Regions from separate parts of the Bradyrhizobium sp. AZCC 2176 genome, predicted to be linked through region 2. Evidence: riboswitches for the same ligand, from Rfam matches in the RefSeq annotation. Region 2 holds a riboswitch; the other holds the start of a gene.

Region 1 (6,405 bases), 260 kb from region 2:
CCAAAATGCGATCAGACAAAACGCACGGGCGCCGCCGACCCATGTCAGAAAATCCCGGACGAGCCCGCAATAGGCAAAAATTCGTTCAAGCATCGAGCTCTCGCTCCAGCGGGTTCTCTTGCACGTCGAGCCGCATTACGTACAGCGTTGCAAGCAAGGCCATTCCCGAGGACAGGAGCATCATTGCTAACAGGGTTGGGGCCGCATTCGCTTCGGTCAGAACCGCGCCCGTGATTGCCGACAGGAGTGCCCCGCCGCCCATCGTCAGCGCAGCCGACAGCCCCGACGCGCTGCCTGCAAGTTCTGACCGAACAGAGACGACACCGGCATTGCTGCTCGGGATCGCCAATCCGTTGCCGAGACCAACGCAGGCACAGGCGCCGAAATACATCGGCAAATTCACCGCGTCATAGAAGCAAAGCAGGATTCCCAAAACCAGGCCCACACACGCCACCAATCCGCCCATCAGCATCATCGTCGTGAGCCCATAACGTTCGGAGAAGCGGCCGCACAGAAAGCTGCCGAGAACAAAACCGACCGTGATGGTTCCCATATAGAAACCGAGCTCCGCGGTGGAAATCCGGAACGTGGAGACAGCGACAAGCGACGCTCCGCCAATGAAGATGAAGAACGCCCCCCGGGAAAACGTCATGCACAGCGCGTAACCCCAAAAACGCCCAGATCCCACGAGCTTCGCATATGATCGAAATTGCCGCGCAAACGTAGCCGCGGGTGTTTTGTTGGTTTCCCGCAGATCGAGCCAGCACAGCGCGAGGGTCGCGCCGCCCATGACGAGAAAGGCCCAGAAACTGGCCCGCCATCCGTACAGCTCATCGAGTGTACCACCCAGCATCGGGGCCAGCATGGGAGCGACGGCCGAGGCCATTGCCACGTAGCCGATGGAGCTTGCAGCTTTGTTGCCTGCGGAGAAATCCCGAATAATGGCGACCGAAACGGCGTAAGCAGGGGCGATGACCGCCTGCATCATGCGGAAGGCGAGAAACACCCAGACGTTGGCCGCCAACAGGCAGCCCAGCGAGGCGACGAGGAAAAGCAGCAGGGCGGCAAGGATCACAGGTCGCCTGCCGAAGCGATCCGACAACGGCCCCATCACGAGCTGCAGCAAGGCGCTCACGGCCGCGTATACGGCGATGCATAGATTGACGAGCGCATAGTCCGCCTGAAACTCATGGGCGATGTTTGCCAATGAGGGCAGGAACATGTTGAGAGATACCACCGACAGACCGCTCAGCGCGATCAAGGTCATCAGGGCCGGCGGGTCTGCGGCTTTCCCTGGCATGGGTTTCCTCTTCTCAATCTGACAAGCCGGACAGAAACTTGCTCAAAAAAAAGCCCCCGAACTTGTCGGGGGCGCACGGGGTACCGGCATGGATGCCGTTACCGGTCCATGCGCCAGCGCCCTACTACGACGGTTGCGATCGTCATCTCAAATATCTCTAATGATCTACGCCCAGTGTAGAAACTCGCTCCGTGAGTGTCAACGATCGGCTAGCGCCACGTCTAACACCGAACTGATATTTCCAAGCCACCTTGGAAGGGCAGTGTCATTGTGGTGAAGCTGTTGGCTGGATCATGTAGAAACGCGAAATAGTCAGCATAAAACCCCCGATGTTGTTTGGTGTTGTCGCACACCACAACCGCGCCTTGTGAAAGATGTGGCGAAATCAATTCTAATGCAGGTCGCGCCATCGCGATCCAAACATCCATTAGGACGAAGTCGATTGGCCCATCGATCTGCTTTAGGGTTTCGCGAAGATCGCCTACTCGCAGTTCGATAAAACTACTCAATCCGGCTTGCGCGAAATGTGCCCGTGCAGCCGCCGCTTTGCTTGGCTCATATTCGGTCCCAATGACCACTCCGTTGCCACCGAATGCATTAACATTGTCGCGCACGGCTGCAGCGAGGTAGATGGTCGACACACCGTACGACGTGCCAACCTCGATGATCTTGGAGACTTTTTTCGCGCGGCATAGCTGGTAACAGAACTCCGCCTTGTCGCGATCAAGTGCAACGAGCTTGTCGCTCCGAAAGGCCCTAATTTCTTCTGCGCTTGGAGAAAGCTCGCTGCTGTCCCGTTTTGCCTCGAATGCCTGGATCAGTGCGGCCTGCTCGTCGCTCTTCGCGTGAAGAGCATCAAGGAAGTCCTGCAATGCCTGATTGGCAAGTACGGTCATGGTCTGCTCCCTTCGCTGGCATTACCCAGACAGGTTCAACGGGTGTGATCTCAGCCCGCGTCAAACGGGCACCCCGGACGCGCCAACGTTTCAGGTCAACGTATAGCCGTCAAGCATCGCGGTCAGAATGTCTCTTGTGGGTCAAACGCGTCATTTTGGCACCTTGCCTTCAACTTCCGGGTCGCCCCCTGGAACGCACATGGCACCGATACCCAGGGTGGTTCGGTGCCATGTCCATGGAAGCACATCGAGACGCCCGCGACATCGGAAACAGCTCCTTTGAGCGCAGTGCCAAATCGTAGGCAGTCGAATATTCTCGGGTTACGGCATGAGATAGGTTGCGACTTCATAGCGCCACGGCGAAGCAGTAGTGCCCATCTTCGTCGGCCGTGGCGCCCTACTGTCGATGCGGAAGCTCAGCTTGCGGCTGCTTCGCGAACGCGCAGGCACGCGCGCGACGTGTCTTGCGGGCGTTCCGGCCGCGAGCTTGATGGATCGATATCCCCGCGCCGCCATTCGCGAATGACGTAGGGGCGACCGTTTCCGCCCTCCAGCGAGACCAATGCCTCCCGGATGAAGCGCGTGCCGTCCAAGGCGCTGATATCCGCGCGGATGGTCATGCTGCCGCCCAAGGGCAGCCCTCGTTTGGCGTTCGTCTGCTTCAGTTCGACGTTGAGCAGTCTCAGCAAGGCGGGGGAGGCGGCTTCCATGTCCGGCTCCGGCCGCCCGGAGCGAACGGTGACGTGGCGAAGCGCTGCCCGAAACAATCGGGGCGACATGCCGTCGAGCTGATCCAGTTGCATCACGGTGGTGAAGCGTGCCTCGGCAGGCGCTGCGCTCGGCGTGCCCTGCGCCTTCGGTATGCGGAATTCGGTGATCTGCGCGGCGATGCGCATGCCCCTCGACTGATCGCCGGTGAGCGCGGTGAAGAGGCGGGTCAAGGCGGCCGGGCTCGCCGTGTTCAGGTCGATTTTTCCGGTCTCTTCCTCGACCGTGATCGTGGCGCGTTCGCCGCCGGGCAATTGGCACCGCAACGGAAAATTGACGGCTTGTTCGGGTGTTGTGGCCAGCGCCGCGGCGATTGCCAGGTTGACGGCGCTCTCTGCCGCCATCTCGGCTGCCGCGACCGAGGCGTAGTTCGACGATGTCTTGGTGCGGTAACGCGCGCCGACGATGACCGCCATTCCAAGCAGCGTAATCAGGCCCAATGTCCAGATCACGGCAACCAGTGCGAAGCCCGATTGTCTGGCCCTAGCGCGGGGCAAAGAAGGGCATTCCGGCCGGCCAGGGACGGCAAATCGGTTCGTTCGAGCCTTTCGCCGGTTTGCCACGTCGATAAGCCTTGCTGGGACGGCCAGGCGGCCTGACCTCGCGTCATCAGCCGATATTTACGCAGGAATGGCAAACAAAGCGTCAAACAGCTTGTGTTAATCAAAACCCCCTAGAATCGCGCCGACGGAGAAGCCCCGCGAGACCGCCGAGCGCGCGAATGTCATTCGATATCCAGCAATTGTTGCGCCCGGCCGCGCCTTCGAGCCGGGGAACGGAATTGCCGAGGCCACGGGACGCCGGCTTCGCGCAGGCGTTCTCCGACCTTCTGGTCGGCAAGGACATGGTCGATCCCGCCGCGATCGGCCGGGCCCGGCGGGCCGCAGAAGCTGCTTCCGAGCGTTTCGATCTTGTGCTGGTCAAACTGGGCCTGATTTCCGAGGCCGACCTCTGTCTGGCCTATGCCACCTATTGCGGTCTGCCACTGATCGAACCTGTGGATCTCCCGGCCAAGCCCGTCCTGGCGGACCGCTTGCAATTCTCTTTCCTCAAGACCAACCGGATCCTGCCGATCTCGTTCGACGGCCGGCGCCTGTTGATCGCAACCGCCGATCCCTTTGTCGATGAGTCCGTACAGGCCATCAGCTACATGCTCGACGTGCCCGTCGATCTCGCCGTGATCGCGCCGGCGGAAATCGAGCGCGCCTTGCGGACGCTGTATCAGGACGCAGCGTCCGAGACGCACGCCGAGGAGACTGACGGCATCGCGATTGCCGGCAACGACGGCAGCGAATTCGACGTCGAGCGCCTGCGCGATATCGCCAACGAAGCGCCGGTCATCCGGCTGGTCAACCAGATCATCGCGCGAGCCGTCGAGCGCGGCGCGTCCGACGTGCACATTGAACCCGGACGCGATGCTGTCGCCGTTCGCTACCGCATCGACGGCTTCCTGCAGCAGGAGCGCCTCGTGCCGGCGACGCTGCGGGCCGCGCTGACGACGCGCATGAAGATCATGGCCAAGCTTGATATTGCCGAGCGGCGGCTGCCGCAGGATGGCCGCATCAAGACCGTGGTGCGCGGCGTCGAGATCGACATCCGTGTCTCGACCTTGCCGACGGTATTCGGTGAAAGCGTCGTGATGAGAATTCTCGACCGAACCCGGGTGGAGCTCGACTTCACCAAGCTCGGGCTAGACGGCAGGACGCAGGAATGCCTTCAGCGCCTGATGGCGCTTCCGAACGGCATCATCCTCGTCACCGGCCCAACCGGCAGCGGAAAGACGACGACGCTCTACACCGCCCTGAAGGATCTCAACCGCCCCGAGCTAAAACTGTTCACCGTGGAAGATCCGATCGAATATCAGCTCTCCGGAATCAACCAGATCCAGGTTCAGCCGCAGATCGGTCTCGACTTCCCAACGGCGCTTCGCTCGATCCTGCGCCAGGATCCGGACATCGTTATGATCGGCGAAATCCGCGACCTCGAAACCGCGCGCATCGCCATCCAGGCGGCGCTGACCGGCCATCTGGTGTTCTCGACCCTGCACACCAACAGCGCGATTGCCGCGATAACGCGCCTGATCGATATCGGACTGGAACGTTATTTGCTCGCCTCGACGATTGCGGGCGTGATGGCGCAGCGTCTGGTCAGGAAGCTTTGTCCCGTCTGCGCGCGATCGCATAGCAACAGCGAGCGGGCGCATGGCAAGCTCAAGATGGCGATAGCAGGCAATCCGCGAATAGATTGGTCGCACAGCCGGGAGCCGGTCGGCTGCGATGCGTGCGGCAACACCGGTTATAGCGGCCGCACCACGATATCGGAGCTGCTGGTCATCGATGACAGCGTCCGCGAGGCGATCGGACGCAGAAGCCAGGACCAGCGCGCGGTCGAGCAGTTGGCGCGCGAAGCAGGCTTTCACACGCTCTACGAGGATGGCCTGCTGAAGGTCGGGGCCGGCGAGACTTCGCTCGAAGAAGTTCTTCGCGTCACCCGCGCGTCCTAAAGGGAGCACCGAGCCCTTGGCAACTTTTCACTACAAGGCGTACACGGAACGAGGCGCGGTCACGGCAGGGACGATTGTTGCCGAAGGGCTCGATGCGGCCGTCGACGCGCTCTATGGCTCGGGGCTGACGCCGTTCGAAACCTACGGCGTGGCCGACCGGACGGCGGAACGACCGAACCTTTCATCGATTTCGTCGCGAGACGCCGAAACGTCGATCTGGAAACGCGAACTCGTTCAGTCAAACCGCTTCAGCCTGAAGGAGCTGACAGCGTTTACAGTTGAACTGGCTTCGCTAACCAATTCCGGGCTGACGCTCGATGCCGCATTCCGGATCATCGCAGGGCCGGGCGCTGCGCCGAAAACCGCCCGTCTTGCCAACGGGCTTCTCAAGGACGTGCTGGCCGGATTGCAACTTTCGGAAGCGATGGCGCAACGGCCGGATGTGTTTCCATCGGACTATCGGGCCATTCTGGCCGCCGGCGAAGCCGGAGGGGTTACCGGGCAGGTCCTCAAGCAGATCGCCGAATTGCTGGCGCGCCGGCTCGAGATCCGCAACAAGATTGCGTCGGCGCTCGTCTATCCCATGATCCTGATCCTGATGTCGCTGGTATCGGTCGTGGTCATCGTGTTCGTGCTGATACCCAGCATCTCGCCCATCTTCGTCGATGCGGGCCTGCCGCTTCCCGGTATCCTGCATTTCTTCGAGGAGATTCAGGATAACTGGCTGATGGTCCTGCTGGCGATTGCTCTTTGCGGCGCAGCCGGTTTCGTATTGTGGGGCAAGGCGAAGCAAAATCCGGAAGTCATGCTCGGCGCCGATCGTTTGAAATGCTCGCTGCCGGTGATTGGTGCGCTGATTCGAAACCGCGAGGCCGGAGGCTTTGCGCGGGCGCTCGGCACGCTGCTCGTCGCAAGGGTGCCGTTGATGTCCGCGATGC
Region 2 (6,405 bases):
ACTGGATGGTGCCGGCGCCGAGCAGCGCCAGCCGCGTCACCCAGGCGACATTGTGAACGACCGGATAGAATTTATCAGGATACGGCATGCCAGAACGGTGTCCCGATCACAGGGGTTGAGGGCGAGGCGAAGTCGCGGGCTTCCATCAGGCCGGCTTCATAGGCGGTGCGGCCGGCTTCCACGCCGAGGCGGAACGCATTTGCCATCGCTATGGGGTCGGCGGCTTTTGCGATCGCCGTGTTGAGCAGCACGGCATCGTAGCCGAGTTCGAGGGCGTGCGCGGCGTGCGACGGCGCGCCGAGGCCGGCGTCGACCACCAGCGTCACATCAGGAAGGCGCTCGCGCATCAGCTTCAGCGCATCGCGGTTGGTGATCCCCTTGGCGCTGCCGATCGGCGCGGCCCAGGGCATCACGACCTTGCACCCCGCATCGACCAGCCGCATCGCGACCGAAAGATCCTCGGTGCAATAGGGAAATACTTCAAAACCGTCCTTGATCAGGATGGCGGCCGCTTCGACCAGGCCGATCACGTCGGGCTGCAGCGTGTCGTTGTCGGCGATCACCTCCAGCTTGATCCAGGGCGTTCCGAACAGTTCACGCGCCAGCTTTGCCGTCGTCACCGCCTCGCGCACGCTGCGGCAGCCGGCGGTGTTCGGCAGCACTGTCACATCAAGCTCGCGGATCAGCGACCAGAACGCATCGCCGGTCTTGCCGCCGGCGGCCTCGCGCCGCAGCGACACGGTGACGATATTGGCGCCGGACGCGCGGATCGCGTCCTGCATGATCGCGGGCGAAGGGTAGAGCGCACTGCCGATCAACAGGCGTGAGGAGAAGGTTTTGCCGTAGAAGTTCAGCATCAGGATTCTCCGTCATTCCGGACGGTCCGCGAAGCGGACCGATCCGGAATCTCGAAGTAAAGGTCGAGTCTGTATCCGCGAGATTCCGGGTTCGCGCTGGACGCGCGCCCCGGAATGACGGGCAAGCCAATCACGCATCACATCACCCTCCCTGCCGCGGCGTGATGATCTCGATCTCGTCGCCGCTCTTCAGCACGGTCTCGGCCCAGCGGCTTTTCGGCAGCACGTCGTAATTCAGCGCAATCGCGAAATGCGTGCCTTCGTATTCGAGTTCGGAGAGCAGGGCGTCGATGCGGGAAGACGTGATCTCCCGCGCTTCGCCGTTGACAGTCACACGCATCGCATCACCTCATTGTCGATCGCGCCGCGTTGCACGTAGCCAAGCGTCAGCTCGGCCAGCGCGGGGGCCAGCAGAAAACCGTGGCGGTAAAGGCCATTTACCGCGATCTTGTTTTTGCTGATCGTGATCCGCGGCAGATTGTCGGGGAAGGCGGGACGCAAGCCTGAGCCGAACTCGACGATGCGCGCTTCGGCAAAGGCCGGATGCACGGCATAGGCGGCGCCTAACAGCTCCAGCGCCGAGCGCACGCTGACGCCGGTATCCTCGGCCTCGATCGAGGTCGCGCCCAGCATGAATTTGTTGTCGCCGCGCGGAATGACGTAGAGCGGCCAGCGCGGATGGATCAGCCGCACCGGACGCGCCAGTTCGACCTCATTCGTCTCAACGATGATCATCTCGCCCTTGACGCCGCGCAGCTCTTTCTGCTCGTCGCGCGCGGACAAGCCGCGGCAGTCGATCACGATGCCGTCGAGATCTTCCGCGTTCATGTCGCAGTCGAACTTGATGGTGCCGCCGGCGGCTTCGATGCGCGCATGCAGTTCGGGCAGTACCTTTCGCGGCTCGACATGGCCTTCATCGACATAGAACAGGCCGTCGCGGAAACGGCCGTCCAGCGACGGTTCGAGGTCGCTTACGCCCCTCGCGTCGAGCCTGACGTGGCCGGTGGTGAGTTTCGCAAAGCGCTCGAAATCGACGCGGTCGCGCGCATGCGCCACGACCAGCGATCCGTTGAACGGCGTATTCGGAAAAAGCTCGCGCCACAGATCAAGCGAACGGATGCCGAGCCGGCCGATCACGGGCTCGGAAGCCTCGGCCTCGCAATGGGGTGCGAGCATGCCGCCGGCCCAGTGGCTGGTGGAGAGCGTCATATCGGCGTCACTGCGCTCATACAAAGTGACGGCGTGGCCGGCCTGGGCGAACAGTAGCGCCTGCCATGCGCCGGCAATGCCCGCGCCGATGATGGAAACGGGAGAATCCCCCCGCGGATCTGACTTCTGGTACATCCCTGTCCCTTCGCCGGCATGACCCGGATCAGGTTCAAAGGGTCACCGCGGTCTCAGGCCTCTACCTTGAAGTAGAATTGCCCAAGCTTGCGGTATCTCAGCTCCTCATCGGAGCACCCCTCGGAACAGGGCTAATGTAGGCAGTTGAGCGGGGGTGTCAACGGACATGAATTCGTCATGCCGGGCTTGACGACTATTGGGCGGGAACCTGCAGCGCGTTGGCGTCGGCCGGCGTTCTCGCCGTTTCGACCGGCCTGGCGACGATTTTCGGCGGCGTACCAGCCGCGAGCACGGGCGCGATCTGCAGGGGCTTTTCATGCCGCTGGCGCTTTGCGGCATAGTAATAGCCGCTGGCATAATAGCGCACGGCCCGGCTGTGATCGCTGTTGGCGGCGCGATAGGCGCCGGCGAGATATTTGATGCCCCAGGCGAGATTGGTGTCGGGATCGCGCAGGCCCGCGGCGTCGCCGGTGTAGCCGAGGCCGCGCGCGGTCGCGAGCTTGATCTGCATCAGCCCGATGGTGCCGCCGCGTCCGACGAGGCCTGGATGATATTTGCTCTCGCGCACGATTATCCGGTGCACCAGCGCTTCCGGCACGTTGTTGGCGCGCGCATGATTTGCGACCATGCTCTCATATTGCGCGCGGCCCTGCGCCATCGCATCGGGCGAAACCATCAGCGCTGCCATGGCAGGTAGCCAGGCAAATTTCAGCAAACTTTTCATAAAATGATCTCGGCGGACGGGCGCGTTAAACGGTCGGCGATTTCGGTAGTTCCATTACGGGGCGCAGGTGTGGCGAAAAACCGACGACATCGCGGCGAGACGTGGCGGCTGGCGCAGTCGTTAACGGAGCAGTCGTTAACGGACTCGGGCGAGCGTGACGCGCAAATTGTCAGTGCAACGCATCGCGTCTGCTACGTGAATCTGCGTCATGCGGCCGCGCATGATTGTCGTGCAAAGGACGCAGTCAAGGTGTAAAGAGACCTCCCGACGAGAAGCATTCATTCCGACAGCAAACCTGTCTCATTCCATTAAATTATAAAACATAACAAAAGTCAGAAGGGAGATGCGCCATGGCTCGACTCGATTCCGGCTATTTACCTCGTGGAAATCCCTGTGCCCAATGCGGCAAGCCGATTGCGCGGCCCGATTGGGTCGAGAGCAGCCCCGGCCGCACGTCGTTCCTGTGGTTCTGCCGTGCCTGCGATTATCGCTTTGAAGCAATCGCGATCTACGAAGAAGCGCATCCGGACGCGCTCGCCGCCTGACGCCGCTGAAATCATCCTCTAGGCTGCAAGCCGTTCGCCTGGCGGGCGAACGGGCAGCCGCATCCGAACCACCAGTCCATGCGGCTGCCGGTCGTGCAGCGACAGCATGCGGCCGTGCGCCAGCACGATGGCGTTGGTGATCGAAAGACCGAGGCCGAAGCCTGCCGCTTCATCCATGTTGCGAGCGTCGTCGCCGCGCACGAATGACTCCAGCATGTTCTGCTTCAACGCATCCGAAATGCCGGGGCCGTCGTCCTCGACGTCAATCGTGAGCTGATCCGGCGCAACGCGAAGGCGGATCACGGCCTCGGCGCCGAATCTCGCGGCATTCTCCACCAAATTGGTGACGGCGCAGTGCAGATCGTCCGGCCGCCACCGTGGCCATCGCATGCGCGGGGGCGTCATAGACGACCTTGCGTCCCATGTCGGCGAACTGGTCGGTGATGAGCTGCAGCGTGCTGGCGATGTCGACCAGCGTCATGGCTTCCAGCCGGCGGCCGTTGCGCAGGATCGACAGCACGGACTCAAGCATCGCGCGCATCTGGTCGAGATCGTCGAGCATGCGGCTGCGATGCGTCCTCGACCGCTGAAGGCAGTCCTCGTCGACGACCTACGGTGTAAACGGCAGTTCGGGCGCGCGCAGCAGCGCTTCCTTCCCGGCTTTGCTGATCGACTATCATGGCTGAACGCGCGAAGCGCATTTTCGCGCGGAAAGCGGACAAGGCTGCGCTGCAACCATCCTACCGAAAGGGAAGGGTGGTTGTCTTATTTCCGGCAATGGAACCTGGCGACGGTTTTCACGTTGGTTCCGACAGATATGTGGAGGGTCCAATGGCAAGTGATGTCATGACCAAGCCGCATCCGCTGATCGCGAGCGACCGTGTCGAGGGGACCGCGGTGCGCCGGCCGAACGGAGACATGATCGGCCATATCGAACGGCTGATGATCGACAAGGTCACGGGTAAAGTATCCTATGCAATCCTCAGTTTCGGCGGGTTTCTGGGCATCGGAGCCAACCTGATTCCGTTGCCGTGGGGACGGCTTCGCTACAGCACGAAGTTCGAAGCCTACGAACTCGACGTCGATGATGAAGAGCTGAAGCGCGCGCCGTCCTTCCGCGCGGACAAGGATTTCGACTGGGGCGATCGCGCGAAGGAAGCCGAGCTGCACCGCTATTACGGCATGCCGCCCTACTGGGGCGGCTTCTGACCGCAGTGCGGCGCACCTGTTCCCTGCGGAATGTGTGGAACACTTGTTGAAGTGACGGGTTTTCCAATAGCGTTTCTGAAATGAGGAGAACCGACATGTTAACCAAAACTGCCGTTGCCGGCATCGCGGCCTCCGCGTTGTTGGCGAGCATTGCGTTCGCGCAAAGTCCTTCGGCAACGACTGACCGCGCCACCACCGCCGCACCTGCGGCGTCGTCCGATACCTCGTCGTTCAAGGGTAACTGGCGGGCCTCGAAACTGGTCGGCCTGAACGTGTACAACGACAGCAACGAAAGCCTCGGATCGATCAACGATCTCTTGGCCGACAAGAGCGGCAATATCAAAGCCGTGGTGATCGGCGTCGGCGGCTTCCTCGGCGTCGGCGAGCATCTGGTCGCGGTGCCCATGGACAAGGTGAAGTTCGTCGATGAGCCGGTTGCCTATACCAGCACCTCGAGCGCGCCCGCCACCGGCGGCGCAAGGCCTGCGACGGGCACGGGTACGACGACGGGCGCGGCGCCGGCTGCGACTCCTCCCAAGAAGAATCCATGGTATCCGGACCACGCCGTGTTCAGCGCAACGAAGGATCAGCTCAAGGCGATGCCGGAGTTCAAGTACTCGATCGAATAAGGCATCGGCCGCGTAGCAACGACTTTCACAAATGGCCGGGCGGCGTAGGCCGCCCGGCCATTGTGCTTAATGGGCGCACGCCGACGTAAACGCTCGTAATGGTGCAGCGCATCCTATTCACGATGCTGCTCCCGATGTTAGGCTGTATCGCGGCAGGCGCGCCTGCGTTCTGCCTTGCACAGACCCCTTGCAGCAGCGGGAGGACGACATGGCTGATAGCGTCTACAAGGTCATCGAGCTGATCGGCACCAGCACGGAATCCTGGGAGAAGGCCGCGGCCGCCGCGGTCAGTCGCGCTGGAGAGTCGCTGCGCGACCTGCGCGTCGCCGAGGTCGTGAAGCTGGATCTGCAACTGGACGCCAGTGGCAAAGTCGAAGCCTACCGCGCCAAGCTGAACCTCTCGTTCAAGTTCGAGGGGTCGTAAAATCCTCAGTTTCGTCACAGCGCCGGCAGCGCGCTCACATAGACGTTGATCGCGCCTTCGGCTTCCGCGATCACGCGCAGCGTTTTCGAGTCGAAGGCGATGTCGGCGAGGCGTAGCTTGTTGATATCGGCCGAGACCCGCAGGCCGTCCTCGTTCTTCTGCAAATCGGCGATCACGGCCGCAATCTTTTTCTGGGCATTGGCGGCGAACGGCTTGAGATCGACGGTCGTCTTTTCCGCCAGCGTCTTCTGCAGATGCGGGATCGCCGCGCGCGCCGCGGCACCCAACAGCCCGAAGGCGGCTTCCGATTCGACGGCGAGCTCGACATCGGTCAGCCGCAGCGTCTGCTCGGCCTGATCGAGCACCGGCCTTCCCCAGATATGCACATTGGCCTCGCCGCCGAGCCCTAAGAAGCTCTTCTTTTCCTTGGCGCTCACCAGCAGTGAAATCAGGAGGCGGTTACCCGACGCCGCGACGCTGGCGCGCTTGACGGTGACGTCGACCGAACCGGACCCATCTTCCGGAAAAGTCTTTCCGGCGAACTGCGCCTCCACGATTCTGTTGATCTCGGTGAACGGCATGTCGATGGGAACGCCGATCGCGACCCGTCCCGGCGTCGGCGGCACGATGGCGATCGTGGCGGGGAACGGGCAGGACGGCTTTGTCTCGGTCG

What was found. Region 2 has a riboswitch for thiamine pyrophosphate ahead of V1288_RS18995 (FAD-dependent oxidoreductase). Riboswitches for the same ligand answer to the same signal wherever they lie in the genome.
Region 1: linked by a shared signal. The riboswitch ahead of V1288_RS20175 (O-methyltransferase) and the one ahead of V1288_RS18995 (FAD-dependent oxidoreductase) in region 2 are both predicted to bind thiamine pyrophosphate.

The regions. Positions count from the first base shown of each region.
Region 1 is NZ_JAZHRX010000001.1:4,270,033-4,276,437, forward strand. It holds gene V1288_RS20170 (Bcr/CflA family efflux MFS transporter) at 86-1,300, opposite strand; gene V1288_RS20175 (O-methyltransferase) at 1,522-2,196, opposite strand; TPP riboswitch at 2,187-2,282, opposite strand; gene V1288_RS20180 (hypothetical protein) at 2,613-3,461, opposite strand; gene V1288_RS20185 (GspE/PulE family protein) at 3,686-5,467, shown strand; gene V1288_RS20190 (type II secretion system F family protein) at 5,484-6,405, shown strand, end outside.
Region 2 is NZ_JAZHRX010000001.1:4,013,502-4,019,906, forward strand. It holds gene thiE (thiamine phosphate synthase) at 1-88, opposite strand, end outside; gene V1288_RS18985 (thiazole synthase) at 75-857, opposite strand; gene thiS (sulfur carrier protein ThiS) at 1,000-1,197, opposite strand; gene V1288_RS18995 (FAD-dependent oxidoreductase) at 1,188-2,201, opposite strand; TPP riboswitch at 2,189-2,332, opposite strand; gene V1288_RS19000 (transglycosylase SLT domain-containing protein) at 2,395-2,925, opposite strand; gene V1288_RS19005 (hypothetical protein) at 3,276-3,470, shown strand; partial or broken gene V1288_RS19010 (sensor histidine kinase) at 3,489-4,044, opposite strand; gene V1288_RS19015 (PRC-barrel domain-containing protein) at 4,302-4,679, shown strand; gene V1288_RS19020 (PRC-barrel domain-containing protein) at 4,775-5,308, shown strand; gene V1288_RS19025 (dodecin family protein) at 5,517-5,732, shown strand; gene V1288_RS19030 (DUF4403 family protein) at 5,747-6,405, opposite strand, start outside.